Regions from separate parts of the Marinobacter sp. CP1 genome, predicted to be linked through region 2. Evidence: predicted binding sites of a transcription regulator. Region 2 holds the regulator's gene; each other region holds the start of a gene.
The links. Region 2 encodes LexA, which represses DNA repair genes until DNA is damaged. Its sites were predicted from a motif close to CTGTNTNNNNANACAG; they were not measured.

Region 1 (10,594 bases), 1.3 Mb from region 2:
TCGTTCGTGACAGGCGCTGGTTCATCGGCTGCGAATCGATCAAATACGGACAGATGGTGTTGATCGCGGGCCACCGCCAGTGACGGCTGGATGTTATTTTCCCGGCACGCCTGAACATTGGTTTTACTGAAGTAGCCCGTGTCGGCCAGCAGATCAGTGACGGTGCCCAGGGCCTGCGGCAACGCACCTATCTGGGTCAGGGCTGGAGTAATCTGCTGTTTGTCGTTTGTCGCCTGGGTCATGTGGGTACTGACAACCAGCATCGTCTCGGTATCCACTCCGGCCTGAGCGTTATAACACTGCTCAAAGCCCCCGCCGGAGACGGGCATGATGCGCGATTCGTCATCGCTCAGGTTCACTTGATCGGTATCCCGAGGGCCGGGCTGCGGTGGTTTAGGTGCCCGGCCCCGGGGCTTTTTTCCGGCGTCCCTCTGGGCCTGCCGTTTGGCCTGTTTTTGCTGGTAGTCGGCCTGCTCCTGATCAAAGCGTTCTTGTGCTCGCGCCTCTATGGCCCGCTTGGCGTCTGCCAGCGCTTCCAATCGGGCTTCACGCCGGGCGATTTCGGCGGGGATATCCATACCCTCAAGTACTGGTGCCTGATCTGCGGCCTCCGCCTGAGCGGCGAGTGCGTTCACTTCCGCCTTGAGCTGCGCCTCAATCTTATTTGCGTGGGCATAGGACAGCGCTTTGTGCTTACTGGCGTTCGCTTTTACCTTGGTACCATCCAGGGCGATCCGCCCCAGCTTCACCAGATTCATTTCCCGCGCCAGCAGCAGGACCTGCACGAACAGAGCCTCAACCTGAGGAAGAAAGCGACGGCGGAAGGTGGCGATCGTGTCGTGATCCGGATGCGTGTTGGCCGCCAGGTAACGGAACGCAATCGAGTCGTGGGTAGCGCGCTCAATCTTGCGGCTGGAGAAAACGCCGGTCGCGTATCCATAAATCAACAAGCTGAGCAATACGGCAGGATGATGGGCCCGTGAGCCGCGCCCGGCATACTGCCGCGTTAGCTCAGACAGATCGAGCTGATCAACGACCTCGACGACAAAACGGGCCAGATGGTCTTCAGGCAACCAGTCTTGAACAGACGGTGGAAGCAGGAAGTCGGTGTCCCGGTCAGCTATTACGAAATGTCCCATCAGTGAATTCCGGTTGTGGCCCGTGTTGCCCCGATTATCTCATGTCGATACTGCTTGGTTAAGTCCGACAGGCTGCTAGCGGCTTGAGACCGCCAAGCGCCCGGCGCAGTGCTCTTATTTTGTCTAAATCTTTTGGATCCAACAGCAGCTCTTCACGGCGTGTACTGCTTTTCGAAATATCTAGCGCGGGAAAGATTCGCTGATTCGCAACGTCTCTTGATAAAACCAGCTCCATATTCCCCGTGCCCTTGAACTCCTCAAAGATCACCTGGTCCATACGGCTGCCGGTATCCACCAGAACGGTTGCCAGAATGGTCAGCGAGCCGCCATTCTCAATGTTTCGTGCAGCGCCAAACAACCTCCGCGGGATCTCCATCGCTCGGGCATCCACCCCGCCAGACATAGTACGACCGCTGCTCTTTCGCTCCGCATTATGCACACGCGAAAGCCTCGTGAGAGAGTCAATCACAATCATGACATTGTGACCTTCGCCCGCTTGTTGGCGGGCGATATCAAGCAGTTCATCGGCAACGCGAACGTGATGAGCATAGCTTTCATCCGAAGAAGAAGCGTGTACCTCAGCCGGGACGCTACGCTTGAAATCAGTCACCTCTTCGGGTCGCTCATCGATCAATAACGCGTAAAGTTTAATCTCGGGATACGCCTTTCCCACCGCCTGGCAAATATCCTTTAAAATCGTCGACTTCCCAGACCCCGGCGGTGCAACTATCAAACCCCGCTGCCCCATTCCAATCGGCGTGATCAAATCCATCGCGCGCACCGTTAGCTTTTCTGAACCTGACTCCAGGCGAATCCCCGGCGTTGGATTGATAGCCACACCGTTTAGAAAACGTTTTTGTGGATCAGCCTCACCTTCAACCTCAACCATAGCTTCGGCTTCCTTAGCCACTGGTTTAGCGTCTATATTCGGTTTCCGGGTTAAACCTAATGTCTTTCTCGTCATAGCTGTTTGATCGCTCTTGTTTGATCGATATTTTTCGAAATGGGCTGATAACGCAAAAAAAAGAAGCCCTAACAGATTGCTGAAGACCATTTTCGACAAAGCCAGCCCAAGACAAAAACCAGTGCGCACAAAATAAGTCTGTCCCGGTTTTTAATTTGTTAGCTCCCGGCCGCGAATGCCTCGTGGAATGTGACTGAACCCACCGGAAACCTGGTGCCGAACTTTAACGCCTGAAAGTATTCAGGTGGCACGTCGGGAAGGGTCAGATCGGGAACCGTGTTGAACCCGAATCTTTCATAATAGGCCGGGTCGCCAACCAGGACACACCCCTGTGCCCCTGCTCTTCTCAACGCATCAAGAGCACTGCGTATTAGACGCGTACCAACACCTTGACGTTGGTACTCCGGCAACACCGAAACCGGACCAAACCCGAACCAGCCCCCGGCTCCGTCAGAAACTTGGACAGGTGACGCGGCGACGTGCCCTACGACCTCACCATTGCACTCCGCAACAAGTGAAATAGTCAGCACACCTGCAGCGCGAAGAGCTTCAACAATGTGAGCTTCGGTCCCCGAAGCGTGTTTAGCAGTAGCGAATGCCGCCTGGGTGACATGACGAATCGACGAAACGTCCTGTTCCTGCTCAGTCCTGATCGTAATGCTCATTCGCGAGTTACCATCTGAAGAGATAACGCCTTTGGTAATGGGCGGCAACGGAGCGCAACGCAGTTGGCATCCCGTTGACCACCTCGTTAACCCCTGAGCTCGAGGTCTTCCCGAATAACCTCCGGATGGCGAAAAGCAATCTCGATGAGCGCCTTTGCCGGCCCGGAAGGTTTACGTCGCCCCTGCTCCCATTCCTGCAACGTACGTGGAGAAATATGGAGTACCTCGGCAAACTCTCGCTGTGTAAGGCCAGTCTTGCCACGCGCCTCTGCGACCTCATTTGGCTCTACAAGACTGACGCGTGCAACGTTGCCCACTTTCATTTCTTTAACAGATTGAAGCAGTTTGTTGCCAAGTTCCTCAGCACTCAGAGTCTCATTACTCATTTCCCAATACCTCACGAATCGACTTCAGGATATGCGCGGGTATGTTCTCCTTGACGGACTTTTGCGAGGTGGAAGTTGGAAGGGTTACGCCGCTGACACGAGCTTTTCGGGTGCTCAGCCTTTTTAGGCATAGCTATAACTCATCAAAGTGAGGAACTGAATGGATCGAGTTTCTCGTGAACATTTCGATAGGCGAAAAGGAGAGATCCACAACATTTCTCCTAACCCGGACTCCGACATTGTAAGCGCCTTTTTCACACGAAAAGTAGTCTCCACCGAAAGGCTCATCTAGCTTTTTCAGCCCATCAATAGGGTAACCCCCGACATAGATCAGGCCACCGTCGCAGACCAGCGTCAAACTCAGCTCTTTCTCAGTAGTTAGCCTCGGATTTTTTCCGTGGACGAGAACCTCGAAGTAGCCATCATAACCGGTGGACAAGAAAATTCCGTTGCCCCTATTTATTTCTGTAAGTAGCGCATCGTCCTCTACCCACCAAGTTTCCTCGTCGCGGAATCGGTGTTCTAGTGCTTTCGGATCAAAAATAGAAATTAGGGCTACATCTGTGGCAACTTTAAAGGCAATGAGATGCTCTTTATGTATCACTGAGCTCAAACTCAGAGGCGGAATTGCGCTGCCCACCGAGCCTGGATTTTTGACAGAAGTACTTGGGGCGGAGTTTACCCCCGATGGAGCCACTACCGAATAGATTGAGGCGGATCCAGCAATAACAGTGAAAACTAAACCAAACAGCCATACCAAAGGCTGCTTCTTATGCTCTGGACAAAACCATCTCCAGTGCCCCTTTCTTAAGCACCGATTGAGGTTCTTTGTCCGTCCAATACATTGTCTCATTGAAATCATCGTGGTGCCTACCGCCAGCGGTAATGGGCGACAACGAAGCGCAGGAAGTCCAGCGTCCCGTTGACCGCCTTGTTAGCGTCTTTGAATCGGGATAGCATACTTGTATCGTCACTTGCGGAGGCCTCATGACTACCGAAACATTAGACCACCTACGCTCCCAGATTTCGACTCTCTCCGAGTCGGAGCGTGCAGCGCTGGCTCGGGAGCTAATCATGAGCCTGGACGGCCCTCGTGACGACTCAGTCGAACAGGCTTGGAGCGATGAAATTGTTCGCCGTGTGTCCAAGGTCAAAAGCGGAAAAGCCACGTTGCTCAGCCGTGAAGAATTTCGATCAAAGATGCGAGCAAAGTTAGGCCAGTAACAGTGCGAACAGTAAGGATACTTGAAGAGGCCTCGCAGGAAGCAATAGAGGCGGCAGCATGGTATGAATATGAGCAGCCTGGACTCGGAGCCGAGTTTTTTTGCTGCTGTTGATGCTGCCATCGACGTTATTGAAGAAGACCTCATTCCCTTATCGCTTCTCCCGGAAGAAGCCGGCGATACCGGTGCGAGGCGCTTGATTCTGGAGCGTTTCCCATACGATATAGTCGCCATTGAGCTTCCAGAAGGAGCTGTAGTCATTGCCGTTGCTCACCACTCCCGAAAACCTGGCTATTGGCGGAAACGCATTAAGCCCTAACGCCCGCCATCACCGGTGACAAAACCCCAGCAAAGCGGAGGTTTTGGCATTCGGTGCATGCTCTGGTTATGTGCTACTTAAGGCTGCAACAAGCTTCTTCACGTTGAGCTCTTTGCGATGTTGTTCGGCATGCCAGAGTTCATATTGCGACTGCTAATTCAGCCAGCTTTTTACCGAAGTATCGAAAGCAATAGAGAGCCTGATGGTGGGACGGATCAGGAATGGAAACTGTCGATGAGACAGCGACGGAAACCCGGCTCCGCCGCTGTTGAGCTTATTGCATGTCGTTGAACGCAGCGTCGGTTCTCGCTGCAAGGATAAAGTCGTTTTTGTGCAGGCCGCCGATTTCGTGGCTCCACCAGCTCACGGCGACTTTGCCGTACTCCAGTACAATCACTGGATGGTGGTCTTCCTCTTCGGCGAGTTCGCCAATCTTGGTTGTGAATTCCAGGGCCTTCACGAAGTTTTTAAGCTTGTAGACCTTGTGAAGCTGTTCTTCCCCATCAATGTCCAGGATTTCCCAGTCTGGAACATCTTTGTGCAGCTGCTGCTTTTCTTCCTCGGTCGCCTTGGGTGCGTTCGGGCTGCAGGCTTCACAGCTGTGTGCTTTCAGGTCACTCATTTCAACCTCCATGGTTGATGGCTGTACTACAAGCGTGGGTCGTGCCCTTCGCTTTATCAACCCCTCCCTTGAAATCCGGCCGCTTTCAGAATACTGTATATTTAAACAGTATTCCGAGAGTTTTCATCATGAGCGAGCTTCTGAACACGCTGATGCAGGATGCCCGTGTCTGGCAGGGGCACCGCCACACCCAGACCACACAGCCTGCAGAACCAACCGGCTATCAGATTCTGGATAACCAGCTTGGTGGCCTGGGCTGGCCCCGAGGCGCCCTGAGCGAATGCCTGCTGGATGCACCGGGTATTGGTGAGTTGCATTTGCTGCTGCCGCTTATGCAACGGGTATGCGAAGAGGGCAAAAGCGTGTTCTGGCTGAACCCGCCGCACACGCCCTATGCCCCTGCCCTGGCCAGGGAAGGCGTGAATCTGGACCAGGTGGTGCTGATCCATACTGAGGATGAGGACGACTTTCTGTGGACCCTTGAGAACTGCCTGCGTTCACCGGTAACAGGCCTGGTGATGGCCTGGCCGGGCAAACTGGCCTCCCGGGAGGTTCGGCGCCTGCAACTGGCGGCTGAAGCCGGGAGCAATGTGTGCGTGTTGTTTCGGGAACGCCATTACGCCGTGCAGAATTCTCCGGCGGCCCTGCGCCTGGAGCTGGAACCCGGCGAGCAGCAGGCTCTCAAGGTGAATGTACTCAAACGCCGGGGTAGTTGGCCCGGGCAGCGCTGTTCACTGGCCATGGCCCAGCGGGCCGATCTCTCATTTCGTGAAACCACCCGGGTTGTCCGGGGCCCCTGGTCGGGTTCAACCGGGTAATAACGCTCCATGCTCTGGCTGTATCTGCATTTCCCGCACCTGGTGCTGGACCATATTCGCCGCACCCGTGAAGATGAGGGCGCCCTGGTGGTGGTTGAAGGCTCTGGCCAGAAGGTGATCCAAGCCTGCCCCGAAGCCAGGGGCCAGGGTATTCGTAGCGGCATGCGCCTGAAAACCGCCATCAGCCTGGCACCGGATCTGGGTATGGTGCGGGCCGATGAAACCCAGGAAGCCAGGATTCTGGAAGATCAGGCCCGCTGGCTGTACCGCTATGCCGCCCATATTGTGCTGGTGCCACCCGATGGCCTGCTGGCCGAGATTGGCAGCCTGCAGAAGCTCTATGGCGGGCTGCCGGCCGTTTGGCAAACCGTGGAACAGGGGCTGAATGAGCGCCAGCTGAACGCCTGGATCGGTATTGGCTATACCCCTCTGGCGGCCCGGCTGATTGCCCGCGCCGGCAAGGGGGAATGCACGGCAGACAAGGGCCACATTCTTCGAAGCCTGAGCCAGATGCCCCTGCTGGCAGCGGAATTCAACGAAAAAGCCTGTACCCGGCTGCAGCGCCTGGGGCTGAACACGCTGGGGGAGGTGTTTGATTTACCGCCCGGGGAACTGGCGCGGCGCCTGTCTCCGGAACTGCTGGCTTACATCCAGAAAATCCAGGGCACCCGGCCGGATCCCCGCACACCCTGGCAACCGCCCCACTCGTTCCGGCAACAGGCGGATTTTGTGCAGGAAATAGAACACACCCAGGGGCTGCTGTTTCCGCTCCAGCGCATGCTTGTCGAACTGGAAGAGGATCTGTGCTGGCGCCAGCAGGATACCGACAGCCTGCGGCTGGTTCTGAAGCACCGGCATGCGGAACCAACCCGGCTGCAGATTCGCACATCCGGGCCGGAGCACCGGGCCGATCATTTCTTGAACCTGGTTCGTCTGCGGTTGGAGCAACATTCCCTGAGCGCCCCGGTTATCTCCATGGTTTTGCTGGTGAAGCGTTTCCTGTCACGGGAAGCACCCTCCGGGCAGGATCTGCTGGGTGAAACCCAGGATCTGAATGAAGCCTGGCATACCCTGATCAGCCGGCTGCAGGCGCGCCTGGGCGATCAGGCTCTCAGGCAGCTCTCGCCCCAGGCGGATCATCGTCCCGAACGGGCCTGGTCGGCCTCGGAAGTTCTGCGTAAAACCGGAACGCCGCCAGTACCGGCAGCAGAACTGCCCAGGCGGCCGCTCTGGTTATTGAAAGGCCCGCAACCGCTGACCGAGGCGCCCGTTACCTGGTTTTCCGGGCCTGAGCGCATCAGCGGTGGCTGGTGGGATGGCCAGCGCGTGCACCGGGATTATTACATTGCCCAGTTGAGCAGCGGCCAGTTGGCCTGGGTCTTCCGGGATGCCCGGGAAGGCTGGTTTGTGCATGGGTGGTTTGGCTGATGTCCGGGCAGCAGTATGCAGAGCTGTTTTGCTTCAGCAATTTCACCTTCCTCACCGGGGCCTCTCATCCCCACGAACTGGCTGAGCGAGCGCATGAGCTGGGCTACACCGCCCTGGCCATCACCGATGCCTGCTCCGTTGCCGGCATTCCCCGGGCCTGGGCGGCGCTGGCAGAAAGTCCTGTAAAACTCATTACCGGCAGCTGGTTTGAGTTGTCGGATGCCCCCACCGGCGCCGCTTCTCCTCGCTTTATCCTTCTGGCCCGCACGCGCAAAGGCTATGGCCAGCTTTGCCAGTTGATCACTACCGGCCGCCGGCGGGCTGAGAAAGGCCATTACCAGCTGTATTACCGGGACATTGAAACCCACACCCTGGATGACTGCCTGTGTCTGTGGCTGCCCCCATCGCCTACCGAAGCGGATTCCGATCAGGCGCTGGCCTGCGGCGAGTGGCTGGCCCGACTGTTTGACCCCCGGATCTGGATTGCCGCGGCCCGCACCCTGGAATCCGGCGAGGAGCAGCGGCTGGCACGGATACACTGGCTGGCCGATCAGCTGCGCATTCCCGTGGCTGCCGTGGGCGAGGTGCACATGCACAGCCGGGAGCGCCAGCCGCTGCAGGATGTACTGACAGCCCTGCGCAATCACACCAATCTGGAGAATGCCGGCCACTGCCTGTTCCAGAATGGCGAGCGATACCTGCGCCCCCTGCCCGTTCTGCAACGGCTGTTTCCGGAAGCCTGGCTGCATGAAACCCTGACCATTGCCAACCAGTGCACCTTCGAGCCCGGCAGCCTGCGCTATGAATACCCGCCAGACCTGGTGCCGGAGGACGAGACTCCGGCCGGCTACCTGAAACGGCTGACCCGCGAAGGCGAGCGCCGGCGTTACCCGGATGGCACACCACTGCAGGTTCAGAGCCTGATCCGCAAGGAGCTGGGCCTGATCTCGGAGATGAACTACGAGCATTACTTCCTCACCATCCACGATATTGTCGACTTTGCCCGCAGCCGGGGGATTCTCTGCCAGGGGCGGGGGTCGGCAGCAAACTCTGCGGTTTGTTATTGCCTGGGCATCACCGAGGTGAACCCGGCCCGGGTGGAACTGCTGTTCGAGCGGTTTATTTCCAAAGACCGAAACGAACCGCCCGATATCGATGTGGATTTCGAGCACGAACGTCGTGAAGAGGTTATCCAGTATATCTACCGGCGTTATACCCGTGAGCGCGCCGCCCTGGCTGCCACGGTGATCCGTTACCGGCCCAAAAGCGCCATTCGGGATGTCGGCAAGGCCCTGGGGTTTGATCCGGCCCTGGTGGAACAGCTGCTGGAAGGCATCGACTGGCGGGACAAGGCCACCAACTGGCGCCAGCAGATTCTCGACAAGAAAATCACCCGCAACCCACAGGTGGCGGACCAGTTCTTCACCCTAGTGAATACCCTGCTGAGCTTCCCCCGACATCTGTCCCAGCACGTGGGCGGTTTCGTGATCAGCGCCGGGCCACTGGCCGAACTGGTGCCAGTGGAGAACGCTGCCATGGCCGACCGCACCGTAATCCAGTGGGACAAGGACGACCTTGAGAGCCTGGGGCTGATGAAGGTGGATGTGCTGGCCCTTGGCATGCTCTCCGCCATTCGAAAAGCGCTGGAACTGATCAGCGATGAAAAAGGCCAGCCTTTCCGGATACAGGACATTCCCCAGGAAGACCGTGACACCTACGCCATGCTTCAGACAGGCGACAGCATCGGCGTATTCCAGGTGGAATCCCGGGCCCAGATCAACATGCTGCCCCGCCTGAAACCGGAAACCTATTACGATCTGGTGATTGAGGTGGCCATCGTTCGGCCGGGCCCCATCCAGGGTGACATGGTGCACCCGTACCTGCGCCGAAAGCACGGCCTGGAGCCGGTGGATTACCCGAACGATGCCGTGCGCAAGGTGCTGGAGCGCACCCTCGGTGTGCCCATCTTCCAGGAACAGGTGATCAAACTGGCCATGGTGGCGGCCGGCTTCTCCGCCGGCGAAGCCGACCAGTTGCGCCGGGCCATGGCGGCCTGGAAATCCCACGGCGACCTGACCCCGTTCCGGGAAAAGCTAGTCACCGGTATGCTCGAACGTGGTCACGATGCCGACTTCGCCGAACGGCTGTACCAGCAAATCTGCGGCTTTGGCGGCTATGGCTTCCCCGAATCCCACGCCGCCAGCTTTGCCCTGCTTGTCTACGTCTCCGCCTGGATCAAACGGCACTATCCGGCGGCCTTTTACTGTGCCCTGCTTAACAGCCAGCCCATGGGGTTCTATTCTCCCTCACAACTGGTGCAGGACGCCCGCCGGCACAATGTCACCGTGCTGCCGCCGGATGTAAATGCCAGCCAGTGGGACCACAACCTGCAAGACGAAGACCGCCATCTGCGACTGGGCCTGAGGATTATCCAGGGTCTGTCCGTTAGCGGCGCCGAGCGTATCCACCAGAACCGGCCAGCCGAGGGCTACCGCTCTGCCAGCGAGCTTCGCCGCCTGGCCACCCTGAACCAGCGGGATATGGAACTCCTCGCCGGCGCCAACGCCATGCCGGGCTTCACCGCCAACCGCCACCAGGCGTACTGGCAACTGCTCGACCATGAACAACCTGCGGAGCTGTTCGCTCAGGAGACGGCGGTCGATTATCAACCGGACTACTGTGAGCAATTGCCGGAACCCTCCGAAGGCCAGAACGTGCTGGCCGACTACGCCAGCCAGGGCCTCACCCTGCAGCGTCATCCGCTAGCGTTATTGCGGGAACAGGGCCACCTGAAGTTCTGTCTCAGCGCCGAACAGCTCAAATCCACCAAAGCCGGCATCCCTGTCCAGGTCGCCGGCCTGGTCACCGGCCGCCAACGCCCCGGCTCCGCTTCCGGCGTTACCTTCGTCACCCTGGAAGACGAAACCGGTAATGTGAACGTGGTGGTGTGGCTGGAAACGGCACGGCGACAGCGCAAGCCGTTACTGACTGCCCGATTGCTGCATGTGATGGGAGTGCTGGAGCGACAGG
Region 2 (10,594 bases):
TCTGCAGACTGGGTGCGATTGCTTCCCACCCGCTCGAAAGTGCGCTCCTGCAGAACCCGGAGAATCTTGACCTGCATGTTGAGCGGCATGTCCCCGATCTCATCGAGAAACAGAGTGCCCCCCTCGGCCATCTCGAAGCGCCCTACCCGGGCCGTGATGGCTCCGGTAAAGGCCCCTTTTTCATGGCCGAACAGCTCGCTTTCCAGCAGCTCCGCCGGAATGGCACCACAGTTCACCGGAACAAATGGTTTATCACGACGGGAAGAATGGTAATGCAGGTTGCGGGCGACCACCTCCTTGCCGGTACCGGACTCACCGGTAATGAGAACGCTGACGTCCTTATCCGCCACCTGCTCCATCAGCTGGCGTACCTGCTGGACTTTTCGGCTGGTTCCCACAAGGCTCCGGAAGAGCTGCAAACCGCGCTGCTGGCCACGCTCCCGGGAGCGGGTGAACTGATCCCGATAGATCTGGGCCCGGTAGAGCGAATCAACGAACTTGGTGTAATTGAGCGGCCATTCCATGCGAGCAATGATGCGACCGCTGATCTCATCGGACAGTCCCTTGAGTTCAGGGTGACCAACAACCAGAAACGGTACGCCCTGAACGGCATCACACACAGCGGTGATCGCCTCGGTGGCTCCTGCCTCCTCGCCATTCACCACCGCGACTGCGATATCTGAAAGGCTTTCCTCATCACCACTGCTCAAAAGTGCCCTGGCTTCATCGCCGGCAAGGACCTGCTCCTCGCCAATGAACTCAAGAATGGTGACTATGTCCCGCAATCTTGAATCATCCTCGCTCAGCACCAGCACTTTGTTATTTTTAGACATTCAACCGAATCTCTTGGGGGATTTGTGCGGTATTTAAGACTGTAAGAACCCCAGAGTCAATTTTATGACGCTATTTTGGTCGATTCGAAGAAACGTTCTGGTAGGCCTTCGCCGCACTCCGGTTCCTGTTTACACCCTTCAGCCCATCTTCCGCCTCCTTGCGGGCCATTCGGGCCGATTCATCGGCGGCGTCAATAAACTGCTGTAGTTCCTGCAAGCGGAGCCTCACCGGCTCCGCATCAACCTCTCCCGCTTCCAGGGCAGCCATCAGCGGCTCGACTGCCGGCTTCACCTGCTCGTTCAGCCCCGCCATCGCGTCCCAGTCCTTTTCGGCCAGGGCGCGACCGAGATCCCCCATCAGTCTATCCAGGTGGTCCAGGTGAGCTTGCGGGTCTGCCATGTCAGTCTCCTTGGAAATCAGCGGCGAGCGGCACGACGGGCGGCGGAGGCAGTAAATTCGTTGCCGCGGAACCCCGGGGCGAAATCGTACGCCGGGAATCCATTATCCAGCCCATCAATGTAATAACGCTCCGCCTTCAGGTCGTACGTCATTTCCATGGTAGTCCAGAATACCGGCTCACTGTAATAGCTGATGTTGTGAGCTTCCGACACACGCCACAGATTCCCCTCTGCATCGTATTCCTCGGACGCGAGGATCTGCCAGCTGTCTTCATCCAAGTAAAACACGCGGCGGTCATATATGTGGCTGATACCGGTACGGCGTTTCGCTTCGACGACCCAAACCCGATGCAGTTCGTAGCGGGTAAGCTGCTGATTGATATGGCCCGGACGAATCACGTCGTCGGCTTCGATTTCCGGCCCGTGAAGCTTGTAGGCATTGTAAGGCACGAACAGCTCGCGCTTGCCTTTCAGCTCCCAGTCGTATTGGTTAGGCGCACCGTTGTACATGTCTTTCTGGTCGACGGACCGCAGCGAGGATGAATTCGGCAGGTCGGTTTCGTAGGCCAGGTTGGGGGACCGGCGAAGACGACGGGAACCGGAATCGTACCGCCACGCAAGACGCGGCGACCGCACCTGGTCAAGCGTTTCATGCACCAGCGTGATGGTGCCGGCCAGTGACGACGGTGAGACAGTGTCCGTCTTCAGGTAAAAAATCTTGTTATCGATTTCCGCTAGCTCCGCGCCCCTCTGGCTGTATGCGAAGAAGTAGTCGTAATCATTGACCACCGGGTTGTAGGAGCCATCCCTCTGGGGCGTTGCAGAGGCACTACGCAGCGAAATTTCTTCGCCCCGATAGCGCAGGATATGGTTCCAGATAACCTCCAGACCATTTTTTGGAATCGGGAAGGGACTGGTCATGATGGTGTCGCGAACGCCGTTACCGTTGTCCAGCAACTGCGCTGTCAGCGCGTTCTCACGAAATTTGTCGTAGACGTGCTCGGGAAACGCAGCAGTCCGTCGGGTCTGGTAAACCGGCATGAAGAAGTCGGGCCCATACTTCTCCAGCATGGCAATGTGACCGTCTGAAAGCTTGTCCCTGTACAGCTCCAGGTTGTTGGAGGTAACAACGAAAAGAGCCTCGTCTTCGGGAAACGGGTTAATTTCCACCTGCCCCTCACGCCAGCCGTCCGGCGGCGTGGCCAAACCTCCGGTCCATTCGGGTATGCTGCCTGAGCGGTTGCCCGCCTTTTCGGCTCCGACTGGGGTCAGTTCACTACCCAGCCGCTCGGCCTCGGCGGCCGTGACCTTGGACAGGGCCTGTCCGGAAAACCCGAGAAAAACCAGTGCGACACCTGCAACGAGTTGGCTTCGCATCCCTTACACCTCCAGAAATTCATGCTGTTGGGTAGCCGCCACGAGCAGAACTCGCACAGCCGGGCGCCTTTTTGCCAAATTCAAACGGTCGTTTCAAGTGAATGTTTGTGTTTTATTGTGAAACCTCACCGCACAGAGAATGGAAGAAATTTGATAGCGAAAATGATATAGTAACGAATTAATTTTTCGGGGTTACACCCGCGCTGGGGGATTGAAGGTATTCCATGGCCTCGCAATGGCACTCACTGGTTTCTCAAAAGCTCTTTCTCGCCCGCACGCTGCTTCAGCCACTCGACCGGCCCACAGACGAGGCTCAGGAACAACGTCCCAATGAGGCGGAACAGGCGCTGCGCCGGGAAGCCGCTATCCAGGGGGCGATCGAGCTGCTTCTGCGGTCTCGAAAACTCTTGCTGGTCATGGTTGCGAGGCTATACCAGAGAAAATCAGAGGAACCTTCAAACCTTGATGAGCTGGTCGCTCTTATTGGACCGGAACCGAGTGAAGTTGGGCGCCTGAAGGAGCTGGAACAGCGATCCGGGAGTTGGTGGAACCATCTGGAGCAACTCGAGCGCGCCCAAAGCAGACCCCCGGCGACCAAAAAAACCGTGAGCGAGGAAAACATCATTGCGGTATCGGCCGATTCCGGCCCGGATCGATCGTCGGCTGCTTTGATGAAAACGCTGACCGCCGTCAAACATTTTGCCGACGATCTGGAAGAGCAGCACAGCGAGTGGTAAGCCACTCCCAGCTCCGGTTATTCAAATCGTATTAACTTGAAGGTTTATTGAATGTCACCATCGTTTTTTGAAATCGTGCAATTGACCAATGGCGATTACGCTCTGCGCCGCATTGATGATGACAGTGCGCCACTGGTAAAAATCTCTTTTTCGGAAGAAGCCCGGGAAATGATGGAAGATCGGGATATGTCGGTTGCCAAAGCCATGATTGCAGCTGGCATTGAGGCTGTAGGCAATGTTGCCCACGATATCGACTGGGAAGATGACGAACTGGACGCCTCAGACGCCCAGCCCTCCTACACTTTGCATTGATCGGTTAACGCTGCCTGAGAACGACGCCGTGGCTATTGCCCTCGGCCGAGGCTCTTTGCAGGGATTCGAAGGCAACTCGCCCCAGTTTACGGGTCCACATGACCACCGCGTGACAGGTGCCGGCACTGAGGGCTCGCTCTGCCAGGTCCTGGGCAGGATAGTCCGGTGTTGAACGCAGCACCAGCAATTCGCCGGCGACAATCCCGTGCATTTTTTGCCACTTGCTAACCAGCGCCTGGGGCGGGTCGATCCAGGCCAGCCAGCGCTTCTCTTGATTCAGCTGGGTCAGCATTGGCAACAGCAGCTGGAAATTTTCTACCTGGCCTTCCGGCAGAATGATCTCCGTCACATTGCCACAGACTTTGGGTTCGGTGGTTTCCGGAGCGCGTCGGGCGCGAATGACGGAACGTCGCTCGCGGGCGGCGGTTGCCGACACTGAACAGGACAGAGCATTGGGGTTGTAGGCCAGATTCTGATTAAAGCTCATTTGTTCCATAATTCACCCGTTATTCAAACTATCTGAGGCTATCCGAACCGCTCAGTGCAGGTCAGAGCGGCGGATAACACCAACACCCAGACCCTCGATGAACAGCTCCTGTTCGGTCAGGTCCACTTCGATCGGTGCGAATTCTTCGTTTTCGGCAATCAGGTAGACTTTCGAGCCTTCCTTGCGGAAACGCTTTACCGTGACCTCATCGCCAACCCGGGCAACAACCACCTGGCCGTTGTGAACATCCTGGGTACTGTGAACTGCCAGCAGGTCGCCATCGAGAATACCGATGTCTTTCATGCTCATGCCCCGGACCCGCAGAAGATAATCTGCAGACGGCGAAAAGAATTCTGGCTGCAGTGTGCAGTGGTCCTCGATGTGCTCCTGAGCAAGGATCGGACTACCGGCAGCGACCTGACCAATGACCGGGAGGCCCAGATCCTCTTCCGCCTCAGGCAGACGGATGCCGCGGCTCGCTCCCGGCACCATCTCGATGGCACCTTTCCTTGCCAATGCCCGGAGATGTTCTTCCGCGGCGTTGGCCGAACGGAAGCCCAGTTCTGCTGCGATTTCAGCACGGGTTGGCGGATAGCCGGTCTCGTCGACGTATCGGCGAATAATATCCAGTACCTGGGACTGCCTTGCTGTCAGCTTCATCAAGCTACTCCGCTATATCGGGATCGGGCCGCTGCAAACATCAGCCTCTCGTAAGAGTGGCTCCGGTGGCCCTGTTTTTTTATACAGTAAACTGACTATATACAGTGTTTTATCCAGTGTAAAGTCGGCTCCCTGATTTTCTTGCATCCGCTTAATAATGAGGATCAACAGCGGTGTGATATGGTTAGGGCAATATTCCTCACGAACCAGGGAGCACCATGACTCAAGTCAGTGCCTGCAGGATGCCTGAAATCCTAGAGACGAACGAAGGGAAGGAACGCCGGGTTGGCGTCGAGATCGAACTGTCTGGTCTGGGCTACGATGAGCTGGTTACATTGGCGGCGAAGATGCTGGAGGGCACACCTGAGCTCAAGTCACGCTATGTGACAACCTTGCAGACAGCTCTTGGCGACTTCACGGTTGAGCTTGATTCCGATCCGATCAAGGATCTTGATCTGGCGGATGAGCGCCTCCCCGAGTCCATTCGTGAACTCGGTGGACAGGCGATGGATGTGATCGACGCCGCGGCCGAACGCGTGGTACCCCTTGAGATCATAAGCCCACCCCTGAAGTTTTCCAGCGTCGAGGTGATTGAAACGCTCGTCGACAAGCTCAGGAACGCCGGGGCACTGGGCAGCCGGGACGCCATCTATTTTGCGTTTGGCCTGCAGCTTAATCCTGAGTTGCCCGACCTCAGCCCGGAGACCCTGGTTCGTTATTTCCAAGCGTTCGCGGCCCTGTATGAATGGCTCAAGCACCGGCATCAACTGGACGTCAGCCGCAAATTCACTACGTACATCGAACCCTGGCACGGCCGCTACACCGAGCTCCTGATGGAGGATAACTATCAACCAAACCTCGGGGAGCTCATGGAGGATTACCTGGAGTTCAATCCTACCCGCAATCGCGCGCTTGACCTGCTTCCACTGTTTGCCCACCTGGACAAGGAACGGCTGGAACGCCATGTTCAGGATCCCAGGATAAAAAGCAGGCCAACCCTGCATTACCGGTTGCCGGATTGCGACATCGACAATCCCGGCTGGCATTTCTCAACCGTTTGGAACGACTGGGTCGTCCTGGAGCAACTGGCCAACAATCCCGACGACCTGGCCGACATGCGGCAACTGTTCCGGGAGCGGCGCAAACTGAATCTTCACAACCTGACCCACAGCTGGCGGGAAACCACTGACGACTGGCTGGCCAAAAACGGGTATGTCTGAAGAGTCCAAAGAACAGGAACTTGAGGTTCCGGGCCTGACGATCGGCATCAGTGGTCCCGCTCGAAAAAGCCTTGCCCATCGCCTGATCAGCCTGGGTCTGCGCCTCCACGGTGCCCGGACCCACTATATTCGCCCCGGTTCACGGGTTGCCGTACCGATGCTTGATGGCCTGGTGCTGTCAGGCGGCACCCACGTCCATCCTGAACGTTATGGGCAGGAGCCACAGGTTACCGCCAACTATGACCGCAAGCGGGATAAAACCGATCAGTCACTGCTTGAGCAGGCTGAAGCCATTGGCATTCCCGTGCTCGGGATTTGCCGCGGCGCCCAGTTCATCAACGTTTTCCACGGCGGGTCCCTGTGCCAGAACGTGACACCGCTGAGGGTCAATACCCGGCATCGCCCACTGCTCTTGCCCCTGCAAACCGTGCGACTGGTAACGCACAGCCGGCTTGAGCAAGCCATGCGCTCCCCGGTGATCGGCGCCAACCGGATTCACAGCCAGGCCATCAAGCGCCTGGGCCGCAACCTGCGCGTGACCGCCGTGGACAATGATCTGTTTGTACAGGCTATTGAAAGCACCGGACGCCAATGGCTAACGGGCATCCAATGGCACCCGGAATACCTGCTCTACCATGGCGGACACCGACGCATCTTTGGCCAGTTCGTGGATGCTGCCCGCCGATACAAACTGGCGCGCCTGGAACCGGATTCCGACGACGCCTGATCCATTAACGGTTTCCAAAGGAGGCACTACCATGAACGGACGGAACCGAAAGCTCCGTTTAAACCTGAAGTCCGGTTTTATTCTCCCTCTCGCGCTCACAGTACCTGCTCTGACAATGGCAGGTGAAGTTACGCTCACTGGCGAGGGCAGTGTCCGATACGAGCCCGACAGCGCCAGACTCCAGTTCACAGCCAGTGCCGAGCACGAGCTTCCCCAGAAGGCCACCGAACGGGTAGCGGCCCTGATGGCGCAGTGGCGCGAGGGTATTACCGAGTATCAGGATCAGCTCAATGATTACTCAGACGCGTCGGTAAACCTTTACACCCGAACTCTGCCCGCATCTGAAAGAGAGGAGCAGCCCCGCAAGCAGGCCGTCGCCTCCCAGACCGTCAGCTTCAGCATCAGTGATCTTACTCTGCTCAACCCCCTGCTCCAGCAGGCCCAGGCTGTGGGCCTGGATTACCACCTGGGCCCTCACCAGTTCTTCCACTCGGATGAGACCGGTATGGAACAGGAAGCTCTGGCCAGAGCCATCGCAGACGCCCAGGCCCGCTGCCGATTCGTGGCCAGTCAGCTCGACCAGAGCTGTGGTGATGTAGTCACCATCAACATCAATGGCGGGCACCGCCCGGTACCAATGATGATGGCGGAGGCCAAATCCATGTCGGATACGGTCTCGAGCGTGGGTGAGCGGGAAATCCGGGCCTCAGTGAGCGCCACCTTCGAGCTGGACTGAACTCAGAAATCCCGGGTGTAGAAGATATCCAGGGAGGCCGCCAGCCCGCTGGCAGCCTCCAGATAGAAGTAACGGCCCAGATCGTAGCGCAGGGCGACCGTGGTGATCGGCTCGAAGATGCCGACACCGTAGCGGACACTCAGCTCATCCGTCAGATACCCGCTCGCCACCACCGAGGTCTGATCGCCGGAACCCTCCGCTTCCAGGGTGAGCTGGCGAATACCGAACTCTTCGCCAATTTGCCCCGTCACCTTGTTGGCCTGGGTCAGTCCCAGGGACAGCGCCGCCCGGCTCATCTGGCCCTCATCACCCCGGCTCTGGGGCGCCCGGCCAAGAATGACATAGGAAAGCGCCTCCGTCTGAGGCATGTCGGGGTTGGAGAATACTTCCGTCTGGGGCGACTGCACAGGGCCGGTCAGACGAATACCGGCCACGACGGTATCCACGGTGCGGACGGCCTCGATGTCCAGGTAGGGTTGGGTAAGGTTGCCCACGAACAACAGTCTTGCCCGCCTGAGCTTGAGCTCCTGACCATAGGCTTCATACTGGCCATTGACCAGTTGGAGCGTGCCACGGGTATCCATGTCATTGCCAATGCGAAGAGATCCCTCCAGATCACCGGTCACGCCGAAGGCGGCAAAAGTCACCTGATCTTCTCCAACAACCACGGTCACATCCATATTCAGCGATCGGACAACGGGCTCTTCCCGTTCCACGCCGACAATGACCTCATCCTCCGAGACCGACACGGCCTGGTCCGGCAAACCCTGTATCTCGATATCGCCTCTTGGCACTCCGACCTGTCCGGTTACCTCCAGGGCCCCCTCACTGAAAACGATGGTCAGATCCGGCTCCACCTCAAGCTGCGCATAAGGCTCCAGGTTGAATGGCACACGGCTGCCGGAAATCGTGATTTCCCCCCGGGGAGACTGTTGCCAGTCGATTTCCCCATCCACAATGGTCTGGCTTCGCGCATTGCTCCGGATCCTGCCACTGATCTCGGCCGAGTAACCGCCAAACTGAACGCTGGCGATCACTTCCTCGATTGGTACCGGCAAGCGGGGATCGGAAACCCGTCCATTCACCAGGTGCAGTTCGCCGGTCACCGCGGGCTTCATCAGCGGGCCGGAGAGCTGGCCATGGCCGTTCACCCGACCGGCAACTTCGTCCAGCCCGGAAAGCAGTCCTGCAAGGGCAATATCCAGACCCTCGAGACTGAAGGAACCCTCAACGTTGCGGTCGTCCGAGTTCGGATCCAGGTTCATGTCCAGCGTGAAATCGCCAAGCTCCGGTCCGGAAAGACGGACCGCAAGGTCGGCCTGGTTCGGCTTCAGGGCGACCTCGCTTGTCAGGGTATTGTAGGCGAGCGACTCCCACTCGCCGTCCACCAGCAACTGGAATTGTCCCTCACCGGCGTCCAGGAAAAGGCGTCCGTCCGGACCGTCGCCGGTGGTGGTGAAATCAACCTCTCCGTTGATCCAACCGTCCCAACGTAATGTCTCTGGCAGCAAGGGAGCGAGGGCAACGGTTGGGAAGCGGTCGATACGATAGGCAATGCGGGGAACCGGGAGCAGTGTCTGGTCCTCGGCACAAACCGTACTCTCCTCCCAGCGCCAGCAATGATTGCCAAATGTGAGCTCACCATCGGCTTTGTATGCCAGGGTCGCCGGGGCCTGAAGCCGCCATTGCTGGGACTGTTCCGGAAGGTCAATCAGGCCGCGGGACAGCTCTCCCTGCCAGGTTCTCCAGTCAGCGCCGGCCTCTCCTGCGAAAACCAGCTCAAGGTCAGCCTCGGCATGACGTGCACCGATGCTCACGGTGTGCTTTCCCTGGGTGCCATTGGCTTCCAGAGTGAGCGTTTCAAGCTCTTGCCCGAACCCGTTGAGGTTCTCCGCCTGCAAACGGCTGACAAGGCGCATGCCGTCCTGCAGATCGGCCTCAAGACTGAGGGTTTCAATGGCGAGCTTATCCTGCCAGCCCAGGTTTTTGCCACTTGCACTCAGCTCGCCCCTCGGGCGCTCTGGTGTTCCCTCCGCCGTCAGAGTGGCTTGCAGATTCCCCGTCAGGCCAGGCAGGACAATTTCCGGCGCGGGCAGGTTCAGAGCCAGATCACCACGCAGAACGTCGCCCCAGGTACCGCTACCCTCAATACGGTTGTCACCCACCAACAACTGCAGGTCGGATAGCTCCCAACTGCCTGATGAGGTATCTAGCCGTCCCTGCAGAGACGCGGGATTGGAACGCCAGTCGCCCTCAAGATCCCATCCGGCATTCATGGCAGGTACCGGTCCATCCCCGAGTTGTCCCTCGGTCGTCACATCACCGCTGAGACTGGCTTCCAGTACAGGTACCCAATAACCGGGATTGAAGTCCTTCAGGCGCAAGGCCGCCTGCCAGGAAAGCGGCCCGGAAAAGTTCACCGAGCCGTTGCCGGTAAGAGACCCGGCGCCTGTGCTGACGGTCAGGTTGGTCAGTGTGGTCTGCCCGGCATCGCCATCCACCGTGGTGGTCAGTTCCGCGTTGCCCTGGGGACCCTCGACACCGGCTTGAAGCTCTGCATGGTAGTTCCCCTCACGCCAGGACACGGTGCCATCCAGGGAACGAAGGGTTACCACTGGCGGCTCAAAGCCCGGGATCAGCGTATACCAGGGAAATCCGCGCAAACGGATGTCGGCACTGGCTTCGAGGCCCTCGCTCCAGGAGACATTGCCATTGGCCACCACAGTGTCTTGCCCTGCACCATTCTCCTTGTCTGCGGCCAACTCGATCCGGATGTTCTCCGCCGCACGAGTCGTCGCCAGGCCCTCCAGCGTCAGCCGTACCGGGCCTGTCGTGCCCGGAAGCGTAGCTTGCCCCCGGGTGCGAAAACCCTGCTGAAGGCTACCCCTGGCGTCCACAGACCAATCATTGAACACAAGGGTCTCCGGCAGCGCCTGCGCTGCGCGGAACTGATCCGAGGTTAGCCTCAACTGTGCCGGCAGGGCCGGATCGAGCGGCTCGACTTCCCCCGAGAGTTCAGCATCCAGGTAGCCACGGCTGGATGCAGCGACCATCAGGTCCCGAACGCTGCCGGAGAGCCGGGCGTCGAGAAGCCACTCGTCTCCAT
Region 3 (10,594 bases), 860 kb from region 2:
CGGCCTTACCGGCACTCTTCAGCGCCTGCTCTTCCCTGATCAGGTCCTCGATCTGCACCAGGTACCAGGGATCCACGTGGGTATGCTCGTGCAGGTCCTCCACCGTCATGCCAGCCCGGAAAGCGTCGCCGATGTACCAGATGCGGTCGGCACCGGGCACGTTCAGTTCGCGGGTCAGGGTTTCCCGGGAATTCTCGGAATCCAGGTCTTCGAGTTTCTCGTCAAAGCCTTCGGAACCCACTTCCAGGCCGCGCAGGGCTTTCTGCAGGGATTCCTGGAAGGTGCGGCCAATGGCCATGACCTCACCCACGGATTTCATCTGGGTGGTCAGGCGGGCGTCGGCCTGGGGGAATTTCTCGAAGGTGAACCGGGGGATCTTGGTGACCACGTAGTCGATGGACGGCTCGAACGAAGCCGGGGTGACGCCGCCGGTGATTTCGTTGCGCAGCTCGTCCAGGGTGTAGCCCACTGCCAGCTTGGCCGCGACCTTGGCGATCGGGAAGCCGGTGGCCTTGGAGGCCAGCGCCGAAGAGCGGGACACCCGGGGGTTCATCTCGATGACGACCATGCGGCCGGTGTCCGGATTCATGCCGAACTGCACGTTGGAGCCGCCGGTTTCCACACCGATCTCACGCAGGACTGCCAACGAGGCGTTCCGCATGATCTGGTATTCCTTGTCGGTGAGGGTCTGGGCCGGGGCCACGGTGATGGAGTCACCGGTGTGCACACCCATGGCATCGAAGTTCTCGATGGCGCAGACGATGATGCAGTTGTCGTTTTTATCCCGGACAACTTCCATCTCGTACTCTTTCCAGCCGATCAGGGATTCGTCAATCAGCAGTTCGTTGGTCGGGGACAGGTCCAGACCACGAGTACAGATTTCCTCGAACTCGTCGCGGTTGTAGGCGATACCGCCGCCGGAGCCGCCCATGGTGAAAGACGGGCGGATGATGCACGGGAAGCCGATGTCGTCAGCCACTTTCCAGGCTTCTTCCATAGAGTGGGCAATCGTGGCCCGCGGACACTCGAGGCCGATCTTCTTCATGGCCTTGTCGAAGCGGTCCCGGTCTTCGGCTTTATCAATGGTGTCGGCGTTGGCGCCGATCATTTCCACGCCGTGCTTTTCCAGAATGCCGTGGCGCTCGAGGTCCAGGGCGCAGTTCAGCGCGGTCTGGCCGCCCATGGTGGGCAACAGCGCATCCGGCTGCTCTTTCTCGATGATCTTCTCGACGGTCTTCCAGGTGATCGGCTCGATGTAGGTGGCATCGGCCATGACCGGGTCGGTCATGATGGTTGCCGGGTTGGAGTTAACCAGAATAACCCGGTAACCCTCTTCGCGCAGCGCCTTGCAGGCCTGGGCTCCGGAGTAATCAAACTCGCACGCCTGCCCGATCACGATGGGGCCGGCGCCCAGGATCAGGATGCTTTGGATGTCGGTACGTTTTGGCATGTCTTGGTAAACCTGTCAGCAACTTTTGAATTCTGGCAGCGCAACACGCGGCGCCCGTGAGCTTTCCGTAGCGATCGGTCTCAGGCCGATCGCGCCTCCATCAGGCGGATAAACTCGTCAAACAGCGGGGCCACATCATGGGGGCCGGGGCTGGCTTCCGGGTGGCCCTGGAAGCTGTAGGCCGGCTTGTCGGTCCGGCGAATGCCCTGCAGGGTGCCGTCAAACAGGGACTTGTGAGTCGCCTCGACATTGGCCGGCAGAGTTGCCTCATCCACGGCAAACCCGTGGTTCTGGCTGGTGATCATCACGGTGCCGGTGGCGATATCCTGAACCGGATGGTTGGCTCCGTGGTGGCCATGCCCCATCTTCATGGTCTTGGCACCGCTGGCCAGGGCCAGCAACTGGTGCCCCAGACAGATACCAAACACCGGAATCTCGGTTTCCAGCACTTCCTTGATGGCGGTGATGGCGTAATCACAGGGCTCGGGGTCCCCGGGACCATTGGACAGGAACACACCGTCCGGGTTCATCGCCAGAACCTCGGAGGCCGGAGTCTGCGCCGGCACCACGGTGATGTCGCAGCCCCGGGAGGCGAGCATGCGCAGGATGTTCAGCTTGACGCCGTAATCCCAGGCAACCACCTTGAACCGTGATTCCTCACGCTCACCGTAACCCTCGCCCAGGGTCCACTCCGTCTCTTTCCAGGACCAGATCTTGTCGGAGGTAACCTCTTTTGCCAGATCCATACCCTTGAGGCCCGGGAAGGCTTTTGCCAGTTCCAGAGCCCGCTCGGCAGTGGCGTTTTCACCGGCAACGATGGCACCGTTCTGGGAGCCCTTGTCCCGGAGGATGCGGGTCAGACGGCGGGTATCGATGTCGGCGATCCCAACAATGTTGTTGCTTCGCAGGTAATCGTCCAGAGTTCCCTTGCTACGCCAGCTGCTGGCCAGCAGAGGCAGATCGCGGATAATCAGGCCGGCGGCCTGGATGCGGTCTGACTCAATGTCTTCTTCGTTCACACCGGTGTTACCGATATGCGGGTAGGTCAGGGTCACGATCTGGCGGGAGTAGGACGGGTCGGTCAGGATTTCCTGGTAGCCGGTCATGGCGGTGTTGAACACCACTTCGCCGCTGGTTTCTCCGTCAGCGCCGATGGCTGTGCCGTAGAACAGGCTTCCGTCTGCGAGTGCAAGGATTGCTGGTGTGCTCAAGGCTTGTATCCTCATCGAGTGGCGTATCGGTTCGTCACGAACAGGAACGCAAGCGCAAATTCAGGTTGCAAAAAAGCGAGACGGAGTCTTAACTCGGTCCCGCTTTTTCAGAATCTTTGTGCAAAGGTACGCTTGGTGCAGTCAAACCGCCTTATTGTAAAAAATATGGCGCTTTGTGTCCACGAGAAATGGCCTCACTTGAGGTCCAGCACGTCCTGCATATCATAAAGCCCGGCCGGCTTATCCTTCAGCCATAAAGCGGCCCGCATGGCACCCTTGGCAAAGGTCATCCGGCTGCTTGCCTTGTGGGTCACCTCGATACGCTCACCCTCGGTGGCGAACAAGACGGTGTGATCACCGACCACATCACCCGCCCGAATGGTTTCGAAACCGATTTCCTTGCGGGTTCGTTCGCCGGTGAAGCCCTCACGACCATAGACGGCACACTCTTTCAGGTCACGACCGAGGGCATCGGCAACAACTTCACCCATGCGCAGGGCCGTTCCCGAGGGCGCGTCTTTCTTGTGCCGGTGATGGGCTTCGATGATCTCCACGTCGTAGTCGTCACCCAGGGTTGCGGCGGCGGTGCGCAGCAGGTTGAGGACGACGTTAACACCCACACTCATGTTGGGCGCAAACACCACCGGCGTGGACTCGGCGGCCAGGGCCAGTTGCTGCTTTTCGGCGTCGGACATGCCGGTAGTGCCGATCACGAGCATCTTGCCGTTGGCCTTGCAGAACTCGGCGTTTTCCAGGGTCAGGTCCGGGAAGGTGAAGTCGACAAGCACATCGAAATCATCCTTCACATCGGCCAGGCTGCCGGCCATTTTGACGCCGGTTTTGCCGATCCCGGTCATTTCGCCGGCATCGGCGCCGATCAGGCTACTGCCGGGCTCGACCACGGCGGCACCCAGCTCGAGACCCTCAGTGCCGTCAACCGCTTCGATCAGGACTTTTCCCATGCGCCCGGCGGCGCCGATGATTGCTACCCTCATGCTCGCGTTCCTTCTTGTCGCGCCGATCAGAATTTCATTTCGTCGAAGAAGCTTTTCACACCTTCAAACCAGGAGGTCTTCTTCGGGCCGTGCTCTGTGCCGTTACTGGCATCCAGAGTTTTCTGGAACTCTTCCAGCAGCTCTTTCTGGCGCTTGGTCAGATTCACCGGCGTTTCCACGATCACACGGCACAGCAAGTCACCAGCAGGACCACCACGAACCGGGCTGACACCCTTGTTACGCAGACGGAACAGCTTTCCGGTCTGGGTCTCCGGTGGAATCTTCAGTTTCACCCGGCCATCCAGTGTCGGCACCTCGAGCTCTCCACCCAGGGAGGCATCAACGATGCTGATGGGAACTTCGCAATAGAGGTTGCGGCCATCGCGGGTAAAGATGGAATGTTCCCGCACGGCTATCTGCACATACAGATCTCCGGGAGGACCACCATCGACGCCCATCTCGCCTTCACCGGAAAGGCGAATGCGGTCACCGGTGTCAACGCCGGGCGGCACCTTGACCGACAGTGTTTTCTCTTCCTGAACCCTGCCCTGGCCGTGACAGGCCTTACAGGGGTTCTTGATGATCTGGCCGGAGCCCCGACAGGTCGGACAGGCCTGCTGTACGGTAAAGAAGCCCTGCTGCATGCGCACCTGCCCCATACCCTTACAGGTACTGCAGGTTTCCGGGCGGGAGCCTTTCTCGGCGCCGCTGCCGTCGCATACTTCACATTCGCGATGCCCCGGGATCTTGATCTGGACCGTCTTGCCTTTCACGGCCTCTTCCAGATCCAGCTCCAGGGTGTAGCGCAGGTCCGCACCCCGGGTGTTGCGGCCACGACCGCCGCCACCAAAGATGTCGCCGAATACATCGCCGAAGATATCCGAGAAGCTGGCACCGCCGCCTCCGAATCCGCCGCCACCGGCCTGGCCGTCAACGCCGGCGTGGCCGAACTGGTCGTAGGCAGCCCGCTTGGACGGCTCTGCCAGTACTTCGTAGGCTTCGCTGGCCTCCTTGAACTTGTTCTCGGCTTCGGTGTCGTCCGGGTTACGGTCGGGGTGGTACTTCATGGCGAGCTTTCGGTAGGCTCGCTTGATTTCCTTCTCGTCCGCGTCCCGGGAAATCCCGAGAATCTCGTAATAATCGCGCTTGGCCATGCTTTTAAAACCCTGTTTTTAAACGCGGAAAACGCGGGGATCTCCCCGCGTTTTCCAACTACCTGATGTACGTCAGATTTATCGCTTGTCGTCGTCTTTGACTTCTTCGAACTCAGCGTCGACAGCATCGTCAGACTTCTGGCCCTGGGCTTCTTCCTGCCCACCGGCCTGCTGGGTCTGATCCGCCTGATCTGCATACATCTTCTGGGCCAGCTCGGAAGAGACCTCGGTCAGCTTCTGAGTCTTGGCTTCGATGTCTTCCTTGTCGGAACCTTCCAGAGCGGTTTCAAGCTCCTTGATGGACGCTTCGATGGATTCTTTCTCGCTGTCGCTGACCTTGTCACCGGCTTCGTTCAATGTCTTGCGAACGGCGTGAACCATCGCGTCGCCCTGGTTGCGAACCTGGACAAGCTCTTCGAACTTGCGATCTTCCTCGGCGTTGGCCTCGGCGTCCTGAACCATCTTCTCGATTTCGTCATCGTTCAGACCGGAAGAGGCCTTGATCACGATCGACTGTTCTTTACCGGTCGCCTTGTCTTTGGCGGACACGTTCAGGATACCGTTGGCGTCGATATCGAAGGTAACTTCAATCTGCGGCACACCACGCGCTGCCGGCGGAATATCAGCCAGATCGAAACGGCCCAGCGATTTGTTCTGGGCAGCCTGCTTACGCTCACCCTGAACCACGTGGATGGTTACCGCGGTCTGGTTGTCGTCCGCTGTGGAGAACGTCTGCGACTTCTTGGTCGGAATCGTGGTGTTCTTGTCGATCAGCGGAGTTGCCACACCGCCCATGGTTTCAATACCCAGGGTCAGCGGGGTTACGTCCAGCAGCAGAACGTCCTTCACATCACCGGAGAGAACGGCCGCCTGGATGGCAGCACCCATCGCCACAGCTTCGTCCGGGTTAACGTCCTTGCGAGCTTCTTTGCCGAAGAACTCTTTCACTTTTTCCTGCACCAGCGGCATGCGGGTCTGACCGCCGACCAGGATAACCTCGTCGACTTCGCCTGCCTTCATGCCTGCGTCCTGCAGCGCCACTTTACACGGCTCGAGGCTGCGCTGAACCAGGTCTTCTACCAGAGATTCCAGCTTGGCACGGGTCAGCTTCACGTTCATGTGCTTGGGACCAGACGCGTCTGCGGTGATGTACGGCAGGTTAACGTCGGTCTGCTGGCTGCTGGAAAGCTCGATCTTGGCTTTCTCGCCCGCTTCCTTCAGACGCTGCATCGCCAGGGAATCGCCGCGCAGGTCGATACCGCTGTCTTTCTTGAACTGGTCTGCCAGGTACTCGATGATCTTCAGGTCGAAGTCTTCACCACCCAGGAAGGTGTCACCGTTGGTGGCCAGAACCTCGAACTGGTGCTCACCGTCAACATCGGCAATTTCGATGATGGACAGGTCAAAGGTACCACCGCCCAGGTCATATACCGCCACGGTACGATCGCCGCTCTTCTTGTCCAGGCCATAAGCCAGGGCTGCTGCGGTCGGCTCGTTGATAATCCGCTTCACTTCCAGACCGGCGATCTTGCCTGCATCTTTGGTAGCCTGACGCTGGCTGTCGTTGAAGTAGGCCGGAACAGTGATGACGGCTTCGGTCACTTTTTCGCCCAGGTAGTCTTCTGCAGTCTTCTTCATCTTCTTGAGAACTTCTGCAGACACCTGCGGCGGCGCCATTTTCTCGCCCTTCACTTCAACCCAGGCATCACCGTTGTCTGCCTTGGCAATCTTGTAGGGCACCATCTTGATGTCTTTCTGGACCACATCGTCTTCAAAACGACGACCGATCAGACGCTTGATGGCGTACAGAGTGTTGTTCGGGTTGGTAACCGCCTGGCGCTTGGCTGACTGGCCAACCAGGGTCTCACCATCGTCGGTGTAGGCGATGATGGACGGGGTGGTGCGATCACCCTCGGCGTTCTCGATTACCTTCACCTTGTCGCCATCCATGATGGCTACACAAGAGTTGGTCGTTCCCAGGTCGATACCGATAATCTTGCTCATTGAGTCACTCCAATTCTTCTGAATGCTTTCCAGGAGGCCATTTGCCTCCGCTTTCGCTATTTACTGGCTATATTGGCGCTTTAATCGGCTTTTCAAGCCTGCTCATCAATTTTTGGTGCATCTTCCGCTTTCGCGACCACCACCATGGCCGGCCGCACAACACGACCATTCAGCAGATACCCTTTCTGCACCACGGCTACCACGCTGTTCGGCTCGGCATCCGGCGCAGGCACCATGGACATGGCCTCGTGATGCTGGGGATCGAAGGGTGCGCCCACCGGGTTGATCTGCTCAACGTTGAATTTCTTCAGGCTGGACATGAAAAGACTCAGGGTCATTTCCACGCCTTCGCGAATTGAGGCAACCAGTTCGCCGGACTCATCGTGACCCTCGGTGCTCTCGACCGCCTTCTCAAGGCTGTCAGCTACCGGCAACAGCTCCTTGACGAACTTTTCCAGGGCAAACTTGTGCGCCTTCTCAACGTCGATCTCGGCCCGACGGCGCACGTTCTGCATTTCCGCCTGGGAGCGCAGCATCTGCTCCTGGAATTCCTGAACCTGAGCCTGGAGCGCTTCCACTTCGGAGGTTTCGTTGTCGCCGGCTTCGCCTTCAGCGGCCTGGGCCTCCTCTTTCGCAGCCTCGAGGGCTTCGTTCAGTTCCTCATGCTCGTTGCGGTTCTCGTCAGTGCTCATGGCTACTCCTGCTTCATCTAAAGCGGCCCGCTGTCAGTGGCCGGTTGAACATGGGCTCCGGCCGCCTCGAGCCGGAAAATGTCGTTGCGAACGGATATGGGGCCCGCTCTCCAGGTTTCAACCACCAAAGCCTGCAATCCTGAAGAAAATACCTGCCTCAGGTTTGCAAACCACAAAAACCCTGTATATATTCACAGTCACTGTATACATCCACAGTGTTTTGCCGGTTTCAGGAACAACGCGGAGGTTATCTGCATGCTGACTCAACTTACGGTTTCCAATTACGCCATCGCTGAACGGGTGGAACTCCAGTTCAGCAAGGGCATGACCGCATTGACCGGCGAGACCGGCGCCGGAAAATCCATCGTTCTGGACGCCCTCGGCCTGGCCATGGGTGGCAGAGCCGATGCCGGCGCCGTCCGGCATGGCGCCAAACGCGCCGACATCACAGCGACCTTCGACGTATCCGGCATTCCCGAGGCAACCGAATGGTTGGCAGAACACGAGCTGGATGACGACAACGATTGCATCCTGCGCCGGGTCATCAGCAAGGATGGCCGCTCCCGCGCCTACATCAATGGCCAACCCTGCCCCCTGAACCACCTCAAGGAACTGGGCGGTGTGCTAATGGATATTCACAGCCAGCATCAGCACCAGTCTCTTTTGCGCAAGGAAACCCACCGCAAGCTGGTGGACGAGTTCGCCGGCGTTGAGACCCTGGCCGCTGAAACACGGGAAGCCTGGAAATCCTGGAACCAGATCCGCCAGCGGCTGACCGAACGCCAGCAGAATGCCGATGAAGCAGAGGCCAAACTCCAGCTTTTGCGGTATCAGGTGGAAGAACTGGATCGTCTGGCCCTGGAAGCGGGCGAGCAGGAAAACCTGGAACAGGAACAGGCGCAGCTCAGCCAGGCTGATACGGTTCTGCACAACAGCCATCAGGCCGCCCTGCTTTGCACCGAAGATGAAACCAGCGCAGTGGATCTGGTGCGCCAGGCGTTACAGCAGCTGGAGCAGCTTCCGGTGGATGTTCCCGCACTGGCAGACACGATCCAGATGCTGAACGAAGCCCAGATCCAGATCAGTGAGGCCGGCGACAACCTTCGCCATTTCGTCGAGGACTACGAGGCCGATCCGGCTCGACTGGCGGAAGTGGAAGAACGGCTGAGCGCCATCTACCAGATGGCCCGCAAACACCGGATCACACCGGAAGAATTACCGGAACTGCATCAGCGCCTGAGTGCGGAGCTGGCCGAGCTGGACGGTGGCGAAGGCAGCCTGGAGCAGCTGGCCGCAGAGCTGGACAGCCAGCGCGGACACTTCGATGAACTGGCCGCGGAGCTGTCAGAGGCCCGTGCCAGGGCCGCCGCCGAACTGGATCAGCGGGTCGCAGCGGAGCTCGCCCAGTTAAGCATGCCCAACATGCAGTTCATTACACACCTGAACCGCAGCAACGGTGGGGAGCCGGCACCCCACGGACTGGAAGAGATTGAATTCCTGGTCAGCGCCAACCCGGGGCAACCTGCGCGGCCACTGGCCAAAGTAGCCTCCGGCGGCGAACTGTCGCGGATCAGCCTTGCCATCCAGGTGGTGGTTGCCCAGACATCAACCACACCCACACTGGTCTTCGATGAAGTGGATGTCGGCATTGGCGGCGGCACGGCCGAGGTGGTTGGCCGACTGTTACGGACTCTTGGCGGCAACGGACAGGTGCTCTGCGTCACCCACCTGCCGCAAGTGGCGGCCCAGTGTCATCAGCACCTGTTTGTCAGCAAGTTCACCGAGCAGGATGCCACCTTCTCGAAAATCGAGACGCTGGACGATCAGGGCAGAATCAGTGAAGTGGCGAGAATGCTGGGAGGCGTGGACATGACCGAACATACGATCGCTCATGCCAGGGAAATGTTTTCAAAGGGGCAGGCAACCCATCACTGAGCCGCGAGCAACGATCCACTACCCCTCTCGATCCTGAGAGCTGTTGGGGCGGGCCATAAACCCGCCCCTTTTTTCGTTCCTTCAGCCAACGACCCGAGCCAGGCTCAGGACTTGATCGGCTTTACGTACAGAATCAGGCTGTGGTCGACGATTTCGTAACCGTGCTCTTCGGCAATCTTCTTTTGTCGCTCTTCAATGACCTCGTCGACAAACTCGACTACCTCACCCGTCTGGGTGCACACCATATGGTCGTGGTGGTCGTCGCCGGCCATCTCGAACACGGCATGGCCGCCCTCAAAATTATGGCGCAGTACCAGCCCTGCTGCTTCAAACTGCGTCAGCACCCGGTAGACTGTTGCCAGCCCCACGTCATCGCCTTGCTCCAGAAGCTTCTTGTATACATCTTCGGCACTGAGGTGATGCTCCTCCGCGGTCTCCAGAATGTTGAAGATTTTGACCCGCGGCAGAGTCACTTTCAGACCGACTTTTCGTAATTCGGCGTTTTCGGATGACATGTTACTATTCACTCTTTGGTGTGCCTCACGGCTTCCGGTATGATGAAGCCGCCATTGAACGGTTAACCCGTGTCACACCTGCCTCTGGCAGGCGATTTCAAGATAGAGGATTTCCCCCGGCGATGCAAAAGCTCACAGCTCTCATTCTCACTTTCGTTCTATCCGGTTGCGTTTTCCCGGGCGTCTACAAAATCAACGTCCAGCAGGGAAACATCGTTACCGATGAGGAGCTGACGCAGCTGACCGAGGGCATGCCACGCAGCCAGGTGCACGCCGTGATGGGAACACCGCTCATGCTCAACCCGGTTGACCCCTCCCGCGAATACTACGTGTATACCTTCCAGAGAGAAGGCGGGGACATCCAGGAACAGCGCATTATCGTGTACTACGAGAACGACCAGTACGCCTATTACGAGGCACAACTGCTGGAAGAAACGCCGGCCTACTGAGCCTGACCTTTCTTTTTCGCCCGATTCAGTCGCGCCTGCTTCGGATCGATCTTCAGCGGGCGATACAACTCCACCCGGTCACCCTCACGCAGTTCATGGGCGGCCGGGTCCTTGATCACCTTGCCGAACACGCCCATATCAATCGTATCCGGATCGATCTCCGGAAAAATATCGCTGATCCCCGACAGC

Region 1: the regulator LexA is predicted to act here: its motif matches at 5,412-5,427, upstream of imuA (translesion DNA synthesis-associated protein ImuA).
Region 3: the regulator LexA is predicted to act here: its motif matches at 7,688-7,703, upstream of recN (DNA repair protein RecN).

What each region holds. Positions count from the first base shown of each region.
Region 1 covers NZ_CP011929.1:3,844,711-3,855,304, reverse strand. The annotation lists gene ACP86_RS17735 (IS1182 family transposase) at 1-1,139, opposite strand, end outside; gene rho (transcription termination factor Rho) at 1,198-2,232, opposite strand; gene ACP86_RS17725 (GNAT family N-acetyltransferase) at 2,262-2,768, opposite strand; gene ACP86_RS17720 (helix-turn-helix domain-containing protein) at 2,855-3,154, opposite strand; gene ACP86_RS17715 (DUF6386 family protein) at 3,288-3,758, opposite strand; gene ACP86_RS17710 (addiction module protein) at 4,142-4,378, shown strand; gene ACP86_RS17705 (hypothetical protein) at 4,442-4,696, shown strand; gene ACP86_RS17700 (4a-hydroxytetrahydrobiopterin dehydratase) at 4,971-5,318, opposite strand; gene imuA (translesion DNA synthesis-associated protein ImuA) at 5,447-6,136, shown strand; gene ACP86_RS17690 (Y-family DNA polymerase) at 6,146-7,564, shown strand; gene ACP86_RS17685 (error-prone DNA polymerase) at 7,564-10,594, shown strand, end outside.
Region 2 covers NZ_CP011929.1:383,770-394,363, forward strand. The annotation lists gene ACP86_RS01785 (sigma-54 dependent transcriptional regulator) at 1-833, opposite strand, end outside; gene ACP86_RS01790 (hypothetical protein) at 904-1,233, opposite strand; gene ACP86_RS01795 (DUF1329 domain-containing protein) at 1,251-2,609, opposite strand; gene ACP86_RS01800 (DUF6586 family protein) at 2,834-3,346, shown strand; gene ACP86_RS01805 (hypothetical protein) at 3,398-3,658, shown strand; gene ACP86_RS01810 (cell division inhibitor SulA) at 3,663-4,154, opposite strand; gene lexA (transcriptional repressor LexA) at 4,197-4,808, opposite strand; gene ACP86_RS01820 (amidoligase family protein) at 5,024-6,025, shown strand; gene ACP86_RS01825 (gamma-glutamyl-gamma-aminobutyrate hydrolase family protein) at 6,018-6,752, shown strand; gene ACP86_RS01830 (SIMPL domain-containing protein) at 6,784-7,488, shown strand; gene ACP86_RS01835 (translocation/assembly module TamB domain-containing protein) at 7,491-10,594, opposite strand, start outside.
Region 3 covers NZ_CP011929.1:1,239,944-1,250,537, forward strand. The annotation lists gene carB (carbamoyl-phosphate synthase large subunit) at 1-1,450, opposite strand, end outside; gene carA (glutamine-hydrolyzing carbamoyl-phosphate synthase small subunit) at 1,531-2,661, opposite strand; gene dapB (4-hydroxy-tetrahydrodipicolinate reductase) at 2,856-3,656, opposite strand; gene dnaJ (molecular chaperone DnaJ) at 3,683-4,810, opposite strand; gene dnaK (molecular chaperone DnaK) at 4,889-6,814, opposite strand; gene grpE (nucleotide exchange factor GrpE) at 6,907-7,506, opposite strand; gene recN (DNA repair protein RecN) at 7,762-9,441, shown strand; gene fur (ferric iron uptake transcriptional regulator) at 9,546-9,956, opposite strand; gene ACP86_RS05935 (outer membrane protein assembly factor BamE) at 10,079-10,405, shown strand; gene ACP86_RS05940 (RnfH family protein) at 10,399-10,594, opposite strand, start outside.